Nitrosospira lacus: one gene and its partner. The protein of the gene in region 1 interacts with the protein of each later gene in a pairwise test. Links are inferred from orthologs where the notes say so. Each region holds a gene or a part of one and is shown on either strand. Other genes may lie near its edges. The genes, in order: ligA and leuS.

Region 1 (9,679 bases):
CCTTGGGGCTGCACAATTATAACTGTTTGCGAACGATAAATTGCGTCTCTCTCATATCAAGCTCGCCGGTTTTAAATCCTTTGTTGATCCCACAGAAATTCCCGTTCCCGGGGATCTGGTCGGGGTTGTGGGCCCAAATGGATGCGGAAAATCCAATGTAATCGATGCAGTGCGCTGGGTTCTGGGCGAATCGCGGGCATCCGCATTACGCGGCGAATCCATGCAAGACGTTATTTTCAACGGTTCCGCCAGTCGTAAACCGGTCGGACGCGCAAGCGTGGAGCTGATGTTTGACAATAGTCTCGGCAAGGCGGCGGGGCAGTGGTCGAGCTATGCGGAGATTTGTATCAAGCGTGTGTTACAGCGGGATGGCGAGTCAACTTACCATATCAATAACATTCATGTACGCCGCCGTGACATTGCCGATATTTTTCTCGGTACCGGCTTAGGCGGGCGTGGCTACGCCATAATCGAGCAGGGCATGATCTCTCGCATTATTGAGGCAAAGCCCGAGGAGTTGCGTGTATTTCTTGAAGAGGCGGCAGGGATATCAAAATACCGCGAGCGTCGCCGCGAAACGGAATCGCGTCTGGCAGATACGCGCGAAAACCTTTTGCGGATGAGCGATATTTGCCAGGAACTGCAAAAGCAGTTGCTGCATCTGGAGGAGCAGGCAAGGGTTGCCTGCCAGTTCAAAGATATGACGGCCCGGCTGCACCTGGCGCAGAATCTATTGTGGCGGGCTCGCAAGCAGGAAGCCGCCATGCAGCGTACCGCCGCTGAAAAAGAGTCCCAGTCTCTGCAAACGGCCCTCGAATTCGAAACCGCGAACCTGCGCGACGCGGAAAAGCGCCTGGAAGACAAGCGTGCTCAGCATTATGCCATCGGTGACAACCTGCATGAGGCGCAGGGCGAGCTTTACGCTGCCAACGCAGAAGTTGCTCATATCGAACAGCAGATACGGCATTTGCGCGAGAATCATCAGCGAATGGAACAACAGATCGGTATGGTCAGGAGCCAGCTTGAGCATCATGAAAAGCAAGCGGAGGATGCGGGTGACAGCTTAAATCATTGGCATGGAGAGCTTGAACGCGCACGCCTGGCTCGCGAGGCCGGCAAGCAAAAAGCCGAGATGGAGAATGAGAAATTGCCGCGGGCGGATTCCGTTTTTCGCTTGTGCCGGGAAAAACTGGCAGAAACTCAGCGTAACCTGCTTCTGGTGGAACAGGCCGGGCAATTGGAAGGAAGCCATCGTGCTCATGCCGAAAAGACCTTCGAGCAGCTTGAAATGCGCCGCACGAAACTAATGGTGGAGCGAGGCGCCCTGCCCCAGCCAAATGCCGAAGAGTTATCTCATTTACACGGGGAGACGGAAAGTACCGCAACCGGCCTGAAACAGAAACAGGAAGTGCTCGCACAAACCGAAAACCTGTTGCTGGCCGCGAACGAGGTCCAGCGTGAATTGGCGCGGAAAGTACAGGCGTTGGAGCAACAGATTACTCAGGCGGAAGCCCGCTTCAACGCCTTGCAGCGCCTACAGCATCGGCTCGAGGGCAGCCAGGGATTAAATGCATGGCTTGTCAAGCATCAACTGGATTCGGTGCCGCGTTTATGGCAGGGCATCCAGATCGAGAAAGGGTGGGAAGACGCGCTCGAAGCGGTGCTGCGCGAGCGCCTTAACAGTGCATGGCTAGAACGATTGGAGGCGGCGCATGACTGGGTCGATGATTCGCCTCCCGGGAAGTGGGCGTTATTTGAGTGCCCGAGATTGCCGGTACGGAGCGAGCAGGCAATCGACATGGTGGAGGACAGGGAAGGCTGGATACCGCTACACCGATATCTGACTTGCGACAATGCGGGAATAAAACCTGTATTGGATGAATGGTTAAGCGGGATATTTGTGATAGAAGGGGTGCGGGACGGCCTTTCGCAACGAACGAAACTGTCTCCCGGTGAAACGCTGGTCACTCGCGAGGGTCATATTTTTACGCATCACAGCCTTACTTATTATGCGCCCGATTCCCAATTACATGGGGTGTTGGTGCGGCAGCGGGAGATGGCTCAGATTAAAATCGAAACAGACGCGCTGAGGGCCATCCTCTCCGACGAGGGATACGCCCTGGAGGCCGCGCAAGAAGATTGCCGGGAACTGGAATCATCTGTTTCGCGCCTACGTTATGATGCTGGGCAACTTCAGCAAGAGCATCATAATGCGCAAATACAGGCATTGAAGCTTACTGAGCTAGTCGAGCGTGCCAACCAGCGCCGGAGTCAAATCGATAGCGAACTGGCGGAAATCGATCACCAGGCGGTCGTGGAAACCGCCCGGGTGCGGGTTGCCGAAACAAAGCTGGCGGAATATCGAATCCAGATTGAAGTTCTGCGGGAGCAGGTGAAAAGCGAACAGCTGGCGGCGGAAGCGGCGGAGCAGCTTCTAAACGCCCAGCGCCAGCTCGCGCAGAATGCGGTGAAGGAAGTACAGGAAACCATCTTTCATGAAAAAACCTGCCAGAATAAAATTCACGAGGTAGAGAATTCTGTCCAACGCATCAACGAGAATACCGTTGAGCTCAGGGACAATCTGGAAAAATTGCAGAATGATCAAAGCGGTTTTGACGAAACCCCGCTGAATAATCGCCTCCAGGAATGGTTGTCATTGAGAGAACAGCGGGAGCGGAAACTGGCAGCGGTACGTAATATCCTGGAAGGCGCGTCCAATGATTTGCGCGGAATAGAGCAAGAGCGCCTGACTGCCGAACAAAAGTTGCATCCGTTGCGGGAATCCATTAACAATGCTCGCCTCAAGGAGCAGGAAGCCAGGATTACCGAGAATCAGTTTAGCGCGCAATTAAAAGAGGTTGGGGCAAACGAAGAGGAATTGATGCAAATGCTTGGGAAAATGCGGCCTTCCTCCTTGCAGGCTGATATTAACGGCCTCAACATCGAGCTCGCCGCCCTGGGTGCGGTCAATCTTGGCGCGTTGGAGGAGTTGCAATCTGCCCAGGCACGTAAAACCTATCTTGATTCCCAATCCCAGGATTTGAAAGAAGCGGTGGAGACTCTGGAAAATGCAATTCGACGGATAGATCGTGAAACCCGCGAACGTCTGCTGGAAACGGTTGATAAAGTCAACGGGCATCTGAACGAATTGTTTCCCACCATGTTCGGTGGTGGACAAGCAAAGCTGATATTGAAGGGTGAGGAGATTCTTGATTCGGGGGTACAGATCTTTGCGCAACCACCGGGTAAGAAGAACAGCTCCATTCATTTGCTGTCTGGCGGTGAAAAAGCCCTGTCAGCGCTGGCGCTGGTGTTCTCATTGTTCCAGTTGAATCCGGCTCCATTCTGTCTGCTAGATGAGGTGGATGCGCCGCTCGATGACAGCAATACCGAACGTTTCTGTAATCTTGTAAAGAAAATGTCGCGTCATACCCAGTTTGTATTTATCAGCCATAATAAGATCACGATGGAGATGGCGCAACAACTGATAGGTGTCACCATGCAGGAGCAGGGTGTCTCGCGCGTGGTTGCGGTAGAGATCGAAGAAGCCGTCAGACTGAGCGATGCAGCCATGGCGACCTGACCGGCATGGCGGACATGAGCGAATTGCAGATCAGCCTGATCGCCATTGGTTTCGTGGTGGTACTTGGTGTGGTTCTCTTTAACTGGATGCAGCAGCGCCGCTACCGGCGGGGCGCGGAAGAGGCATTTGCGCGCAAACACGAGGATGTGCTGTTAAAAGCGGATACTTCTGTCGCAGAAGATGAACGCGTCGAACCGCAACTCGGTAAGGAGTTATTGCGGGAATTGCAGGGAGAGCCGGAGGCGGAACCTCAGTTGATGGAAATTCCCCAGCCGGATCTGAGCATTATCTCCGCAGGGCCCGATGACTCGGTTACATCAGCCGGTTCGATCACATTAGCCGGTTCGGCCGCATCGCATGAAATACCTGTCGGTCATGTCGATGTCATGGACACGGTTGATTATATCGCTAATATCCGTGCCCAGACATCTATCGCAGATGCGGAGTTGGCAGAGGTATTGCAGCGGAAATTCGATTTCAGCAAACCGGTGCGATGGCTGGGGCAAAGGAATGCAGATACGGCTTGGGAAGAAATTACGATAGAGAAAATCGGCAAGGGTGGCTTTATTGGCTTGAAGGGTTGCCTGCAACTTGCAGATCGTGCCGGTCCCGTGAGCGAAGTAAGTTTGTCCGAGTTCCATGACATGGTGCAAAACTTCGCGACGCGCGTGAATGCGGTCGCGGACTGTCCCAATGTCCGCCAGGCATACGCGCTGGCGCTATCGCTGGATCAATTCTGCGCGGAGGTGGATGTCATGATAGGCATCAATATTATCAGCCGGGATAATAGTGTATTTACGGGTGCCAAGATCCAGGTTTTAGCGGAAGCATCGGGTTTCAAATTGGGAACGAATGGTATATTCAGTTACCGCGATGAAAATAATTCCTTATTGTTTTCCCTCAACAATCATGAATCATCTCCATTTCTTCCCGATAGCGTGCGAACGATCACTACTCATGGCATTACTTTTCTGCTTGATGTGCCTCGCGTCGCCAACGGCGAAAAAATCTTTGACGAGATGACGCATCTTGCCGAGATTTTTTCCGATGCCTTGGGGGGTATGATGGTTGATGATAATCATACGCCCCTGAGTGATAGCGGTATCGGCAAAATCAAACAGCAGTTGAGCGCCATTCAAGCCCTCATGCAGGCTCGCAAGATTCCGGCTGGCAGCGAGATTGCGCTGAGGCTGTTTGCGTGAATGAATATCCCGGATCGCCTCCGGCGCCAGGCCCGGAACCTGCGCAATGCCATCGAGCTGCACAACTACAATTATTTCGCGCTGGATGCACCCACCATTCCGGATGCGGAATACGATAAGCTGTTTCGTGAATTACAGGAACTTGAGCAACGCTATCCCCAGCTCATTACGCCGGATTCTCCCACCCGTCGCATGGGGGCCGCGCCGCTCAAGGAGTTTCCGAAAATTGTTCATCGCACCCCCATGCTCTCGCTCGGTAACGCATTCGAGGCGGCGGAGGTGGAGGCATTCGACCGCCGTGTGCGTCAGACTCTGCGGGTGGAAAGTGTGGAATACGCGGTGGAACCAAAATTTGATGGGCTTGCCGTTAGCCTTTGGTACGAGAATGGGATATTTACGACCGGCGCGACCCGTGGCGATGGATACATCGGCGAAGATGTTACTTTGAATTTGCGTACCGTCAAGTCTATTCCGCTGCATCTGCATGGCGGCTTGAGCAGCGATTCCCCGCCTGCCCTGCTCGAGGTGCGAGGCGAAGTGCTGATGCTGAAAGCGGATTTCGAGAAACTTAACCGGCAACAGCGTGAAAGAAATGAACGAGAATTCATCAATCCTCGCAATGCTGCGGCCGGTTCGCTGCGGCAACTCGATCCCGGTATTACCGTTACTCGCAGGCTTACTTTCTTTGCGTACGGCATTGGCGCGGGTACGGATGGAGATGTGCCGCGTGATAAACAAAGCCGCGTAATGGACTATCTTGAGTCGCTGCGTTTCCCGGTGGCGCGTGAGCGTAGCGTGGTGAATGGTGTGGCGGCATTGCTGGAATATCACCAGGAGATAGGAGGAAGGCGTGAATGCCTGCCTTACGACATAGATGGCACAGTATATAAAGTAAATGATCTGGCGCAGCAGGAACAGCTCGGATTTGTTTCCCGGGCTCCCCGATTCGCCGTGGCGCACAAATTTCCGGCACAGGAAGCAGTAACCGAAGTGCTGGGAATCAATGTGCAAGTGGGCAGAACCGGCACGTTGACCCCGGTCGCGCGATTGAAGCCGGTATTTGTGGGGGGTGTCACCGTAACTAACGCGACACTGCACAATGAGGATGAAATCAGGCGAAAGGATGTGATGATCGGCGATAGCGTGATTGTGCGGCGGGCGGGTGACGTGATTCCCGAAGTGGTGGCGGTGCAGAAGGAGAAACGATCGGCCCATGTCAAGTCCTTTATCATGCCCGATCACTGTCCTGTTTGCGGTGCGAAAGCAGTGCGCTTGCCTGGGGAAGCAGTGACGCGCTGTACCGGTGGTCTGTTTTGTCCGGCACAACGAAAGCAGGCGATTCTGCATTTTGCATCGCGCCGGGCCATGAATATCGATGGCCTGGGAGACAAGCTCGTAGAGCAACTGGTGGATAATGCCATTATCAGAACCCCCGCGGATCTATATAGACTGGGCATTACCGCGCTTGCGGCCCTGGAGCGTATGGCGGAAAAATCGGCGGGCAACATAATAAACGCTATCGAGAAAAGCAAGCACACCACGCTGGCCAGGTTCATTTATTCACTGGGTATCCGCAACGTTGGTGAGACTACCGCCAAAGACCTTGCCCGGTATTTTGGAAATCTCGATCGATTGATGGCGGCGGATAGGGAAGTCTTGCAGCAAGTCCCGGATATCGGCCCGGTGGTGGCCGAGAGCATTGCCGATTTTTTTGCCGAGCGGCACAATCTCGAAGTCATCGAGCAATTGCGTGCCGGGGGCGTACAGTGGGAAGAAGGCTCGGGCACGCAGCAGGCGGAGGCCGGCTCCGGTGTCAGCCTTGGCAAGCTCGGAGGCAAAACTTTCGTATTGACCGGAACCCTGCCTCATCTTTCCCGGGAAGATGCCAAGAAAAAGATCGAGGCTCTGGGGGGGAAGGTCTCGGGGAGCGTTTCGAAAAAAACCAACTATATAGTGGCCGGTGCCGATCCTGGCAGCAAATATGATAAGGCGGTCGAGCTGCGGATAATCATTCTCGATGAGGCGGGGCTGTTACAATTAATGGAGGATTCACAGACTGATGGACGTTCAATTTCCGAAAATCCTTAATCAAGTAAGCTTATGCCAAAAATAACCAAGGCCGTTTTCCCTGTAGCGGGTATGGGTACCCGTTTTCTGCCAGCCACCAAGGCCAGTCCCAAGGAAATGATGCCTATCGTGGATAAACCGCTGATTCAGTACGCGGTGGAGGAGGCCATTGCGGCGGGTATTACAGAAATGATTTTCATTACGGGACGTAACAAGCGCGCAATCGAAGATCACTTCGATAAGGCTTACGAAATGGAAACGGAACTGGAAGCACGGGGCAGGCACGAGACGCTGAGGGTACTCCGGAGCATTCTCCCGAAGAATATTTCCTGTATCTATATCCGGCAGTCGGAAGCCCTGGGTTTGGGTCATGCGGTATTATGCGCGCGTCCCGCGGTGGGTAACGAGCCATTCGCGGTGCTACTGGCGGACGACTTGCTGGCCGGTGATGAACCAATCATGCAGCAGATGGCCGGCGTATATGAACAAAATGGCTGTTCGATACTGGCTGTACAAAATGTCGAACCGGCCGACACGGTGAATTACGGTATTGTGAAATGCGGGCCGGGAATGAATCGACTTCATCCTATTACAGGTATTGTGGAAAAACCTCAGCCTGAGAAAGCACCCTCGACCCTGGGCGTGGTGGGTCGTTATATTCTTACGCCAAAAATTTTTAGTCATCTGGAACGAATTGAACCGGGCGCGGGTGGAGAAATTCAGTTGACTGACGGCATAGCATCGCTGTTACAGGAAGAACGGGCGCTGGCTTACGAATTCTCCGGAATCCGTTACGATTGCGGAACCAAGATAGGCTATCTCAAGGCGACTATTGCGCTGGGGCTTGCGCATCCTGAAGTAGGCAGGGAGTTTGCGGAATATCTGGATACGTACGGCCACCGGAACCCTTCTGCCTGATTGCAGGTTTCCTGTGATTTTGCCTGGTATTGTATATTGATATTATCTTCTACAGAAGCAACGAGAATACTCGGCGTGGCGGAGCAGATATATTCCGCTGCCGACGTATCACGGACTGTCAGGCGCATGGCGGCGGATATTAGTTTGGAGCTGTCGGGCAAGTATCCATTGGTATTAAGTGTAATGGGCGGGGCGGTGGTATTTACCGGACAACTGCTGCCGCTCCTGGAATTTCCGCTTACCTTCGATTATCTGCACGTCAGTCGCTATGATAATGAAATCCAGGGTGGCAAGATCAACTGGAAGGTGCCCCCCCATGAAAACGTGCGGGACAGGGTGGTCCTGGTTCTGGATGACGTTCTCGACGAAGGGATTACTCTTGCGGCGATCCGCGACTGGATCATGAGCCATGATGCTGCAGCATTTTACAGTGCAGTTTTTGCGGAAAAGGATCTCGACAGGCCCAAACCGATCAGGGCAGATTTTGTGGGTGTTGTATTGCCAAATCGCTACGCGTTTGGCTTTGGAATGGATATACATGGTGCATGGCGAAATTTGCCGGCGATTTATGCGTTGAAAGATGGAACCTGAATCCGGCGGCCGGTCGCTAAATAGATCAATATTATGATTAATAACAATATTTCGTATTATTCCGGGTTTGCCTCCGCAGGTCCGGTTTTTTGCGGTTTCCTGGTAACCGTATTTTCAGAATTTCTCATTATTGGCTCCTGAAAGTATGCTTGCAATCATCGGTGGCACCGGTATGGCCCAACTCGCCTGTCTTGAAATATCACATCGACAGATTATGAGAACTCCCTATGGTGAACCATCCGGTCCGCTGACTTTTGGTAAAATCAATAATCACGAGGTGGTATTTCTCGCGCGCCATGGCTATGGCCACACCATTCCTCCCCATGCGGTGAATTACCGCGCCAATCTGTGGGCGTTGCGGTCGTTGAGCCTTTCGCGAGTGATATCCGTGGCATCGGTGGGCGGGATTCGCGCTGATTTTACGCCGGGCATGGCCGCCATTCCTGATCAGATAATTGATTACACCCATAGCCGCAAGTATACTTATTACGATGGCACAGACAGGCCAATTACCCATATTGATTTTACCGAACCTTATTGCCCGATTACGCGGGAACGCCTGCTGGAAGCCGCAAAACGGGCAAACGAAAAAGTTATCGACGGCGGTGTCTATGGCGCCACCCAGGGGCCACGTCTGGAAACCGCGGCGGAAATCAACAGGTTGGAGCGGGACGGTGTCGACATGGTGGGTATGACCGGCATGCCGGAAGCCGCATTGGCAAAAGAATTAGGCCTCTGCTACGCGACTATCGCAGTCGTGGCAAACTATGCCGCAGGTCGTGCAACGAGTGCTCATGCCATCCGTCTGGAAGATGCTCATGCTGTTCTGGAAAAAGCAATGGTGGGTGTCAGAAATATTCTCGAATGGGTGGTAGAACTCGATGTCGATTAAACCAGTATTGAGAATGGGTGATCCTCGCCTGCTGGAAGTGGCCCGCAAAGTGAAGAAATTCGGCACCCCTGAACTCAACGACCTGATTCAGGATATGCACGATACGATGGAAGCGCTGAATGGTGCGGGGCTGGCCGCGCCGCAGATTGGAATCAGTCTTCAAGTCGTAATCTTCGGCGTGAGGCGCAATCCACGCTATCCCGATGCGGAAGAGGTGCCCTATACTGTGCTGATAAATCCCGAAGTGGCGCCCCTCACGCAAGAAATGGAACAGGATTGGGAAGGTTGCCTGAGTGTTCCTGGTATGCGTGGCATGGTGCCACGCTTTGCCAGAGTTCGCTATCAGGGCATGGATCAGTACGGCGGATCCATCAAGCGCGATGTCGACGGATTTCATGCCCGTGTCGTGCAACATGAATGCGACCA
Region 2 (9,826 bases), 140 kb from region 1 along the record:
CAATCCGCCAAGATAAATTGAATCCTTGATATTGAGTGTTGAGGCGACCAACCCGCCGACGTTTACCTGTGCGCCGTCGGCAAAAAGTACGCCGTTCTGGTTGATCAGGTAAACTTGACCGTTTGCCCTCAATTGTCCGGCAATCGTGCTGGCGTCCGGGCCCCAGACGCGGTTCAGGGTGGACGCGGTTACGCCCGGCTGGTCAAAGACCACCGCCTTGTCGGCGCCGATATTAAAATCTTTCCAATTGAGAATGGCCTGTTCGCTCAACTGGTGTACCGTCATGGTATCGCCATTGATGACGGGCATGCCACCATGCCCGATCTGGCCGGCGCCGATGAAGGGGGGTTCGCCGCCCCCGCATGCGCCGCCCGCGCATGGCGTCGGCAGAGAAGCGGGATCGATGGCATATGCCACATTCGACCATGCCTGCATCACCGCACTGGCTGCCCACAGCAATTTGAAACTGTTGTTCAATCGCTGGCGTAAGCGCCTGGGACGGCAACGTTTAGCTGAATTATGTACCGATGGTTTCACGCTATGAAAGCCTTAATCTTTATCAGGATTCCAGTGCCGGACTATCACAAATAAAATAAAAAATTTCTTCAAGAGATCATTCCTAAACCTGTCGCTTATCAGGCAGGTGGATGTATTCGGTTTAGGAATCATCTGCCTGATCAAAAACTAATGAGTCCCCACAGGACGTGGGGACTCAAACCAAGACCCTGCAGGACGCCGGATCTAATCAAACCCCGCAGGACGCAGGGCTGGGGACTTCCTTACTCTACCAATTGCAGCGGAGCGGTGGAGTTGCCGAAGCGTGTGCCTTTGGCACGGAATGCATCAAGGGCCGCATTGCCCGTTACAGGAAACGTAACGGGATCGAGAATTGTGCCCGGTACAGTCGTGATAACAGCGGGATCGAGTGCTTTGTTGATAAAGGCGCTAATCACGCTGCCCCAGGCAGTGCCGCTCTGGTTAAATCGCTGACCATTCACGGCGCTGTTCCGCGTGTTGACCGATGCCTGATAGAAATAATCGTACTGGCCGCTGATTGCCTGCGCCTTGTTGAAGGTCGTGGTCCCGACACTGGCACCATTAATCGCTGTGAATTGCCAATTGCTGGCCGCGGTGGGGAGATTTTCCAGGCCCAACACACCGATGGCGCGTTTGCCCTTGGCAAACACGCCATCCAGCACGCCGGGAACGTTTCCTGAACTAGGCTCGGTGCGCACCGTGTATTCGCTATAGTTAACCGGGTCGCCCACATCACCATTCAAGTTGATTGGATCGACAGTCCCCCCAAAGGCGGCGCCACCCGGGGCGTTCAGGAAATACTGGTTCACGGCGGCCTTTGCACCCGAACCGAAGTTCCGGTCGATCAGCACAACCGGACCTGCGGGCAGGCCCAACTGGCTCCAATCCTGAATATTGCCTGCGAGGATAGCGGCGATTTCAGCCTTGCTGAATCCATTGGGCCGTTGCACCGCCAGATTATTAGTAACCGCTATTCCATTGACGACGTCATAAAGAGGCTGAGATGTCACATGGGTCAATTCTGCTGCGGTCAGTGGGGAAACTCCGGCAGGCAAATTCAGTCCCGTGAAAAGCGTTATCTCCTCGTTTACCAGACCGATATCCGGCGATTTTTGCTCTGTCAGTCCGGTATTGGTAATCCGGTAAGATGGATTGCCTCCCGCGCTGATGAGTGTCGCATTGCCGATAATCTTGGGATAGGTCAGGGGTCCACCACGAGCTACCGGGCCTACCCCGTTAAACGCTCCACCCAATGAGCGATACGCTATCAATACGTTCGAACCGGCTGGCACCGAGCCCGCCGCTGCTGCCAGCTTCCCATATACCGCGCGGAAACCTTTACCCTTGGAGTTATCCGCCTGGTCTGTGTAGTAGTCGATTGTTCCCGGCGTAAATAACGATTTGGCAATCGTTTCGAAAACATTGTTTTGTTCCGCGCCTCCGCCCGCGTAAATGATCAGGTCTGGCGTGACGGTGGGTCCTACCGCGTAGACATGCCCGGCAAAAACCAGCCCGAGCGATGCAACCATATGTTTTAGCTTCTGTTTCATTTCGAATATTCCTTTAGAAGAAGTTGAGTGCCGAGTGTTCTTGCCATTAATTCAGACGAAGCGGCACCTGGCCCGGCGCTCGGGAGCGCCGGGGTTTGAACAACAACGAGAGGGTGAGTTTTAGCGCTAGGATGCGGATTTGGAACGGCGGCGAGCAATGGCGCCCACCAGCCCCAGGCCCGCCAGGAGCATGGCCCAGCTGTCAGCCTCCGGAACGGGGGATACGGTAAGTTCTCCGGTGCTGCTCAGCGTTGCTGTACCTAGTAAAGCCGCATTCACTTTATTCAGGTTGAGTGTTCCGTTTCTGGTGATTTCATAGAAACTCAAGCTTTCGCCCAATCGTGCAGTTGTATTGAAATTGGCCTTGGTATTCCAATTGGTGCCTTCGGCAACTTCAAACGAAGCATAGTCAGCGGATCCCTCTTTTAAATGAAGGGTGGAGTTTCCACCAACAAACCCGGGAGCGTCCACATTACCACTCGCAGTTACGTAAGAGTTAAAATTGCCTCCCCAGGAACCCAATTGGGTGTTGGTTGTGCCATTGGGAACACCGGTTGAGGGGCCTGTGGTCAGATAGCTGACAGGGTCCCCATCCAGCGATCCGGAGTTTGTATCCGCAGCAATGATGTTCCATTTGATATCGGCTAAATGGGCCGGACCTACATTGGCAAGAAAGGAGGTCCAATTTGCATCGGCGGCCAGATTGAAATTGACGCCTGCAAATGCCGCATTGATGTCATCCTTACGCAGACCGGTATCCAACGCAAAAGAATAACCACTGGTGGATTCATAGACATTAAACAATACCGAGCTGTTCCCCGCAGTACCGGTATATGCAGCAAACGCAGAACCCGAAGCGGCAAAAGTTACCAAAACCACCATGCGGGACAAATATTTCAACTTATGAGATTTCATTAGATACTCCTTAAATTTCAATTAAACGAAATAACAGACTGCGAGCACATCGTAGAGGGGAATTTTCATAAATGAAAACAACATATTCACATTAGGAAATGAGCGGAATTCATAATCAGGGAACGGGATAACCGGTGCGCATAAATTTTCGACCATCAGCATAATCATGGTTAAAGAAATCCACAAAGAAGAAAAAATCGTAATATATTGACTTTTAGTCATGAGCAAGCGCGATCGAGCCGGATCGGCAAGAATTTGATAGCGGCAGGACAATTCATGAGCCGTTTAGACTTGCGGTGACATAGATAAGACGGTTTATTTCCGGCAGGCTGTTGCCATCCGGGAAATTTTCCTTAGAATCTAGCCACAGCTGATTTCGAGTTTATGTGGAGCATCGCCGGTCTTCCGGATGGTGTTTTAGCAACAAGTCTTAACGAGTATTAAGCAGGGGTTGGGTGATGGAAATCGTGTCCAGAAAAGAACAACACAATATTAATAAGCTGCACAAGCGGTTGAGGCGTCTTGTCGGCACGGCTATTGCCGATTTCAATATGATCGAGGCGGGAGACCGGGTGATGGTGTGCCTCTCGGGCGGTAAAGATAGCTACGTGTTGCTTGATATCCTGCGCAGCTTGCAGGCCCACGCGCCGTTACCGTTCGAATTGATTGCGGTGAATCTGGACCAGAAGCAGCCCGGCTTCCCCGAGCATGTGCTGCCCGGATACCTTACCAGCATTGACATGCCTTTCCGCATTGTTGAGCAGGATACCTATAGCGTGGTGAAACGCGTCATTGCCGAGGGTAAAACAACTTGCAGTCTGTGCTCACGTTTGCGACGGGGAGTGTTGTACCGCGTCGCAGGCGAGCTGGGTGCGACAAAAATCGCGCTGGGGCATCATCGCGACGATATTCTCGAGACCCTGTTTCTCAATCTGTTTTACGGAGGCAAGCTGAAGACTATGCCGCCCAAGCTGGTAAGTGACGATGGCCGGCATATCGTGATTCGCCCGCTTGCCTACTGCAAGGAGAAAGACCTGGAAACCTATGCCCAGATTGAGAGTTTTCCGATCATTCCCTGTAATCTGTGCGGCTCTCAAAAAAATCTCCAGCGGCAGGCGGTGAAAGAAATGATGCAACAGTGGGATAAAAAATTCCCCGGCAGGCTGGAAACGATGTTTACGGCGTTGCAGAACGTGCAGCCTTCGCATCTGGCCGATCCCGCACTCTATGATTTTCGTGGACTCAAGACGGGAGACGGACCTGTCGCCGATGGCGACAAGGCGTTTGACCCGGAAACATTTGAGCCTACGGTGGCGGAAATCCTGAGTTTGAACAAAGGCTGAACTTCGGCACTTCAATTCGGTTGACTGAAATTTCCCCGTGATCCGATGAAAAAATCGTTCAGATCCGTCGTATTCAAAACGGTTTTCCTTGTTTTGCTGACGACAGCGTTGCCCGCCCACTCTGCCCTGCCGTTCGATAATAGGAGTGGCGTTCCTTCGCTGGCTCCAATGCTTCAGGATGTGACGCCGGCGGTGGTAAATATTTCGGTGCAGACGCGCTCCGCCATCGAAGACAATCCGTTGTTTCGTGATCCATTTTTTCGCCGCTTTTTTGAACTCCCTGACCAGGCAGCCCGTCCTGAGCGCAGCGCCGGATCGGGGGTGATCGTAGATGCAGCCAAGGGGTATGTTGTAACCAATTTCCATGTGATCAAGGATGCCCAGCAGATTCTTGTCACCCTCAAGGACAGACGCCAGTTTCAGGCGAAGCTGGTGGGAACGGACCCCGGCACCGATATCGCCTTGCTGAAAATTGAAGCAAAGAATTTGCGGGCTTTGCGCCTCGGTGATTCCGATTTGCTTAACGTGGGCGATTTCGTCGTCGCTATTGGCAATCCGTTTGGCCTGGGACAGACCGTCACTTCCGGCATCGTCAGCGCGCTGGGCAGGAGCGGGCTCGACATCGAGGGATACGAAGACTTCATACAAACCGACGCATCCATCAACCCGGGCAATTCCGGCGGCGCGCTGGTAAGCCTCAAGGGAGAGCTGGTTGGTATCAACACAGCCATTATCGGCCCCTCTGGCGCCAATGTGGGGATCGGTTTCGCGGTGCCAAGTGCGATGGTCAAATCGGTGCTGGAGCAGATCGTGCGCTTTGGAGAGGTGCGCCGCGGCAGGCTGGGCGCGAGCAGTGAAGATATTACGCATGATCTCGCATCATCCTTGGGATTGGCATCCACCGAAGGCGCTATCATCAGCACGATTGAGCCTGGTTCTCCGGCGGAAAAGGCGGGCTTGATGCCACGTGACGTGGTAACGGGAGTCAACGGGCGCGCGGTGCGCAATGCCGCCGATTTGCGCAACAAGGTAGGAATGAGGCCGATCGGAGAAACAATAGACCTCAGATTGATAAGGGATGGCAAGCCTCTGTCCGTAAAGGTAAAGATCGCCAAGCCGGTTGAAGTGGCCGGTACCGAGGCGGAAACGGTACCCCAGCTGGCGGGCGCAACCGTAGCGAATCTCAAGGCGGGTCGGGGGCGTGCTGAAGGCGTGCTGGTGACCGAGGTAGATGCCAACAGTCCTGCCTGGCAGCATGGAATCAGGCCGGGGGATGTCATCATCGGGGCTAATCGCAGGAAAGTACGCTCGATACAGGAGCTTCTTGCGGTTCTGAAGGCAAGCGAGGACGTCCTCATTCTCAATTTGCTGCGTGGAGATTTCAGGCTGACTCTTGTAATCCGCTAGGCACTCGTCAGGGCGTCATCCCGTTGGAAGGCAATCTATCAGGGTTGGCGCGCTCCACCCTGCGCGTCGTGTCATTCCGCATCGTTGTGCCTTGACCTGCACCCGGAAATCACACACTTCATCCCGTCCAGTTGCCGGATTGAGGTTAAAAGATTCGCGCCAATTCTGGCAGCGTGTTTGGGATCACTCCACCTGGAAGCTGGTGCATGAACTTCAATTCCTCATCAATGAAACAACATGGATGGCACCGGGGGTATTTGTTCGCGGTATAATTCCCAGCTTTATGGCGAATCCGGCTTATGCAGGAAAAATATCATCCACAGCAAATCGAACAGGATGCCCAGCGGTATTGGGAGGCGAGTGCCGCTTTCAAGGCCGTTGAGATAGCTGGCAAGCCGAAATATTACTGCCTGTCGATGTTTCCGTATCCGTCCGGCAAGCTGCACATGGGGCATGTGCGAAACTACACCATTGGTGATGTGCTGTCGCGCTATCGCCGCATGCAGGGGTATAACGTGCTGCAACCCATGGGATGGGACGCTTTCGGCCTGCCCGCGGAGAACGCGGCGCTACAAAACAATGTCCCTCCCGCGCGGTGGACGTACGACAACATCGCTTACATGCGCAAACAGTTGCGGAGTCTGGGACTGGCCATAGACTGGGACCGCGAGCTCGCCACCTGCGCGCCGGACTATTACCGCTGGAACCAGTGGCTTTTTCTGCGAATGCTGGAAAAAGGATTGGCCTATAGAAAGACCGGCACTGTTAATTGGGATCCCATCGACCAGACCGTGCTGGCCAACGAGCAGGTAATAGATGGGCGCGGCTGGCGCACCGGGGCGCTGGTGGAAAAGCGCGAGATCCCGATGTATTACATGAAGATTACCGCTTATGCCGACGAACTGCTGGAAACACTGAATGTCCTGCCCGGCTGGCCGGAACGGGTCAAGACCATGCAGGCCAACTGGATCGGCAAGAGTTTTGGTGTCGACGTTATCTTCCCCGCAGACATCCTTTCCGGCATGCCGCAGGCGCTGAAAGTTTTTACCACCCGTGCCGATACGCTGCTTGGCGTAACCTACGTTGCCGTGGCAGCCGAGCATCCCGTTGCGCTATACGCCGCACGAGGCAATCCAAAGCTTGCCGAATTCATTGAAGCCTGCAAGCATGGCGCCACCATGGAAGCGGAACTCGCCACCCAGGAAAAGAAAGGAATGAACACCGGGCTGTTTGTCATTCACCCGCTGACCGAGGCGAAGCTCCCGGTATGGATCGCTAATTATGTGCTGATGGGCTACGGCGAAGGAGCGGTAATGGCTGTTCCGGCCCATGACGAACGCGATTTCGAGTTTGCGGCAAAATATTCGCTGCGCATCAGGCCGGTGATCAAGCCGGGTGACCGTGATCTGGCAAGTCCCCTCACACAGGCGTATGTGGAGCACGGTGTGACTTTTGATTCAGGCGAATTCTCCGGCCTTGAATTCCAGGCGGCGGTGGATGCAATTGCGGCGGCGCTGGAACAGAAAGGGCTGGGCGAAAAACACGTGCGCTATCGCTTGCGCGATTGGGGTATTTCACGCCAACGTTACTGGGGCTGTCCCATTCCCCTGATTTATTGCGATACCTGCGGCGTGGTACCGGTGCCGGATGACCAGCTTCCCGTGGTGCTTCCGGAGGACCTGGTGCCGGACGGTACGGGCAATCCGCTGGCAAAAAACCCGTCATTTTACGAATGTTCCTGCCCCGCCTGCGGCAAGCCCGCACGGCGGGAGACGGATACCATGGATACTTTCGTGGATTCCTCCTGGTACTACATCCGTTATGCCTGCACCGGCCAGGACAAGACTATGGCCGCTACCATGACCGATGCGCGCGTGAATTACTGGTTGCCCGTGGATCAATATATCGGCGGTATCGAGCATGCTATTCTGCATCTCCTCTACTCCCGCTTCTGGAGCAAAGTCATGCGCGATCTGGGTCTGGTAAAATTCGACGAACCGTTCGCCAACTTGCTGACGCAAGGCATGGTGCTGAATGAGATCATGTTTCGCAAAACCGAAACCGGACGCATCACCTATTTCAATCCGGCGGACGTGGATATTCAGACGGACGAGCAAGGCAGGCGCACCGGCGCGCTGCTGCGCGCGGATGGTCAACCGGTTGAATCCGGTGGCATCGGTACCATGTCGAAATCCCGAAACAATGGTGTTGATCCGCAAAAACTGGTGGAGCAATATGGCGCCGATACCGCCCGGTTGTTCATGATGTTCGCCAGCCCGCCGGAGCAGACGCTGGAATGGGCGGATACCGGAATGGACGGCGCATTCCGCTTTTTGAAACGGTTGTGGAAACAGGTGTATGAGCATTTGCGGCAAGATGTGCCCGCGGACGATCCAGCGCAAGGTGGCGATGTTGACCTTGAGCTCAAGGCCTTGCGTTTTCAGCTGCACCAGACCATCGCCAAAGTGAGCGATGACCTGGGCAGGCGCCACACTTTTAATACCGCCATCGCGGCGGTGATGGAACTGATGAACGCTCTCGGAAAACTTGAAGATTCCAGCCCGGCAGCGCGCAATTTGATGCGGGAATCGCTGGAGAAAATCATATTGCTGCTGTCGCCCGTCGTTCCTCATATCTGTCATGCGCTGTGGCGCGAACTCAAACCGGGCACCGAGCTCCTCGATCAACCATGGCCGCAAGCCGATAGCACAGCTTTGGTGCAGGATGAAATTGAGCTGGTGGTGCAGGTCAACGGTAAACTACGCGGTCAGATACGTGTCGCCAAAGATGCCAGGCGAGAAGTGATTGAACGTACGGTGGCGGAAAACGGTCAAGTACAGAAATTCATCGCCGGAAAGACAATAAAGAAGGTGATACTGGTGCCCGGCAGGCTGGTGAATATCGTTGTGTGAAAACTAGGCATCACACTTGAGGATTTAACCATGAAAAATATCTTGTTGGTTGCATTGTGTTTCGTGCTCACCGCATGCGGCTTCCAGTTGCGTGGCCAGGCTTCGCTGCCGTTTGAGACCATTTATGTTTCCTTTCCTGTGGGGCATCCTATTGGCATCGATGTCAGGCGTCTTATTCAGGCCGGTACCGCCACGCGTGTGGTTGATAAGGCGAAAGATGCACAAGCCACGCTGGATATCATCAGTGTAGTGAATGACAAACAAATCATGTCGGTATCGGGAGGCGGAAGGGTGCGCGAGTTCGAATTGCGTTATCGGGTTTCTTTTCGCCTCTATGACGCCAAAGGAGTAGACCTCATTCCCACCAATGAGATTGCCCTGCGTCGCATCATTCCCTTTACAGACGCGCAGGTCGTGGCAAAGGAGGGCGAAGAGGCGATGCTGGTCAGGGAAATGCAAAGCGACTCCGCGCAGCAAATCTTGCGGCGGCTGGAGTCGGTGAAAATAGCGGCAACCAAATAATCCTGTCCTCCGCAGCGCGGTCCAAGTGCCGGATTCAGGTAATAGTTTAGAATCATGCGAATCAATCCCGAGCAACTTACCCGGCATCTTCAGGCACAGCTTGCACCGCTCTACACGGTGTTTGGCGACGAGTTGCTACTGGCTATCGAGGCCGCCGATTTAATACGCGCCAGGGCGCGTCAGGCGGCCTATATCGAGCGGGAGATCTTCACGGTAGATCATCATTTCAATTGGGCTGCCTTGCGCCAGAGCAGCAGTAGCCTTTCGCTGTTCGGGGAACGCCGTATAATGGACATACGTATCCCGTCCGGCAAACCGGGGATTCAAGGCGGTGCGGCGATAGAAGCGTATTGCCGTGCACTGCCGCCCGACACCCTCACGCTCGTCACCCTGCCCAGAATCGATAAGCAGGGTTCGGCGGCAAAATGGTTTCAGGCGCTTGAAAAATCGGGTGTGATGATTCCAGTCCTTCCGGTGGAGCGTAACCGTTTGCCCGCATGGATAGGTCAGCGGCTTGAAATGCAGGAGCAAAACGCCGAACCCGAGACATTACAATTTCTTGCGGACAAGGTGGAGGGCAACCTGCTTGCGGCCCACCAGGAGCTCAAGAAACTTGAGCTGCTCTACCCGGCGGGAATAT

What was found.
Region 2: the proteins of ligA (region 1) and leuS interact in binary tests that used the Escherichia coli proteins (3 or more experiments, as listed by UniProt). The link is inferred for Nitrosospira lacus from one-to-one orthologs.

The regions. Positions count from the first base shown.
Region 1 is NZ_CP021106.3:1,214,503-1,224,181, forward strand. What follows is about bases 4,330-7,329. They hold ligA (NAD-dependent DNA ligase LigA), read left to right. Parts: upstream 4,330-4,785; coding sequence 4,786-6,873; downstream 6,874-7,329. Other genes in these bases: EBAPG3_RS05375 (cell division protein ZipA C-terminal FtsZ-binding domain-containing protein), read left to right, coding at 4,330-4,785; galU (UTP--glucose-1-phosphate uridylyltransferase GalU), read left to right, coding at 6,886-7,329. Also shown: chromosome segregation protein SMC, read left to right, coding at 41-3,583; more of EBAPG3_RS05375, read left to right, coding at 3,598-4,329; more of galU, read left to right, coding at 7,330-7,770; EBAPG3_RS05390 (hypoxanthine-guanine phosphoribosyltransferase), read left to right, coding at 7,810-8,361; EBAPG3_RS05395 (S-methyl-5'-thioinosine phosphorylase), read left to right, coding at 8,507-9,253; def (peptide deformylase), read left to right, coding at 9,243-9,679. UniProt on the Escherichia coli protein: DNA ligase that catalyzes the formation of phosphodiester linkages between 5'-phosphoryl and 3'-hydroxyl groups in double-stranded DNA using NAD as a coenzyme and as the energy source for the reaction.
Region 2 is NZ_CP021106.3:1,070,194-1,080,019, forward strand. What follows is about bases 5,718-8,864. They hold leuS (leucine--tRNA ligase), read left to right. Parts: upstream 5,718-6,051; coding sequence 6,052-8,664; downstream 8,665-8,864. Other genes in these bases: EBAPG3_RS04755 (DegQ family serine endoprotease), read left to right, coding at 5,718-5,752; EBAPG3_RS04765 (LPS-assembly lipoprotein LptE), read left to right, coding at 8,695-8,864. In the rest of the region: EBAPG3_RS04735 (filamentous haemagglutinin family protein), read right to left, coding at 1-477; EBAPG3_RS04740 (substrate-binding domain-containing protein), read right to left, coding at 780-2,087; EBAPG3_RS04745 (FxDxF family PEP-CTERM protein), read right to left, coding at 2,214-3,002; tRNA 2-thiocytidine(32) synthetase TtcA, read left to right, coding at 3,461-4,345; more of EBAPG3_RS04755, read left to right, coding at 4,391-5,717; more of EBAPG3_RS04765, read left to right, coding at 8,865-9,186; holA (DNA polymerase III subunit delta), read left to right, coding at 9,241-9,826.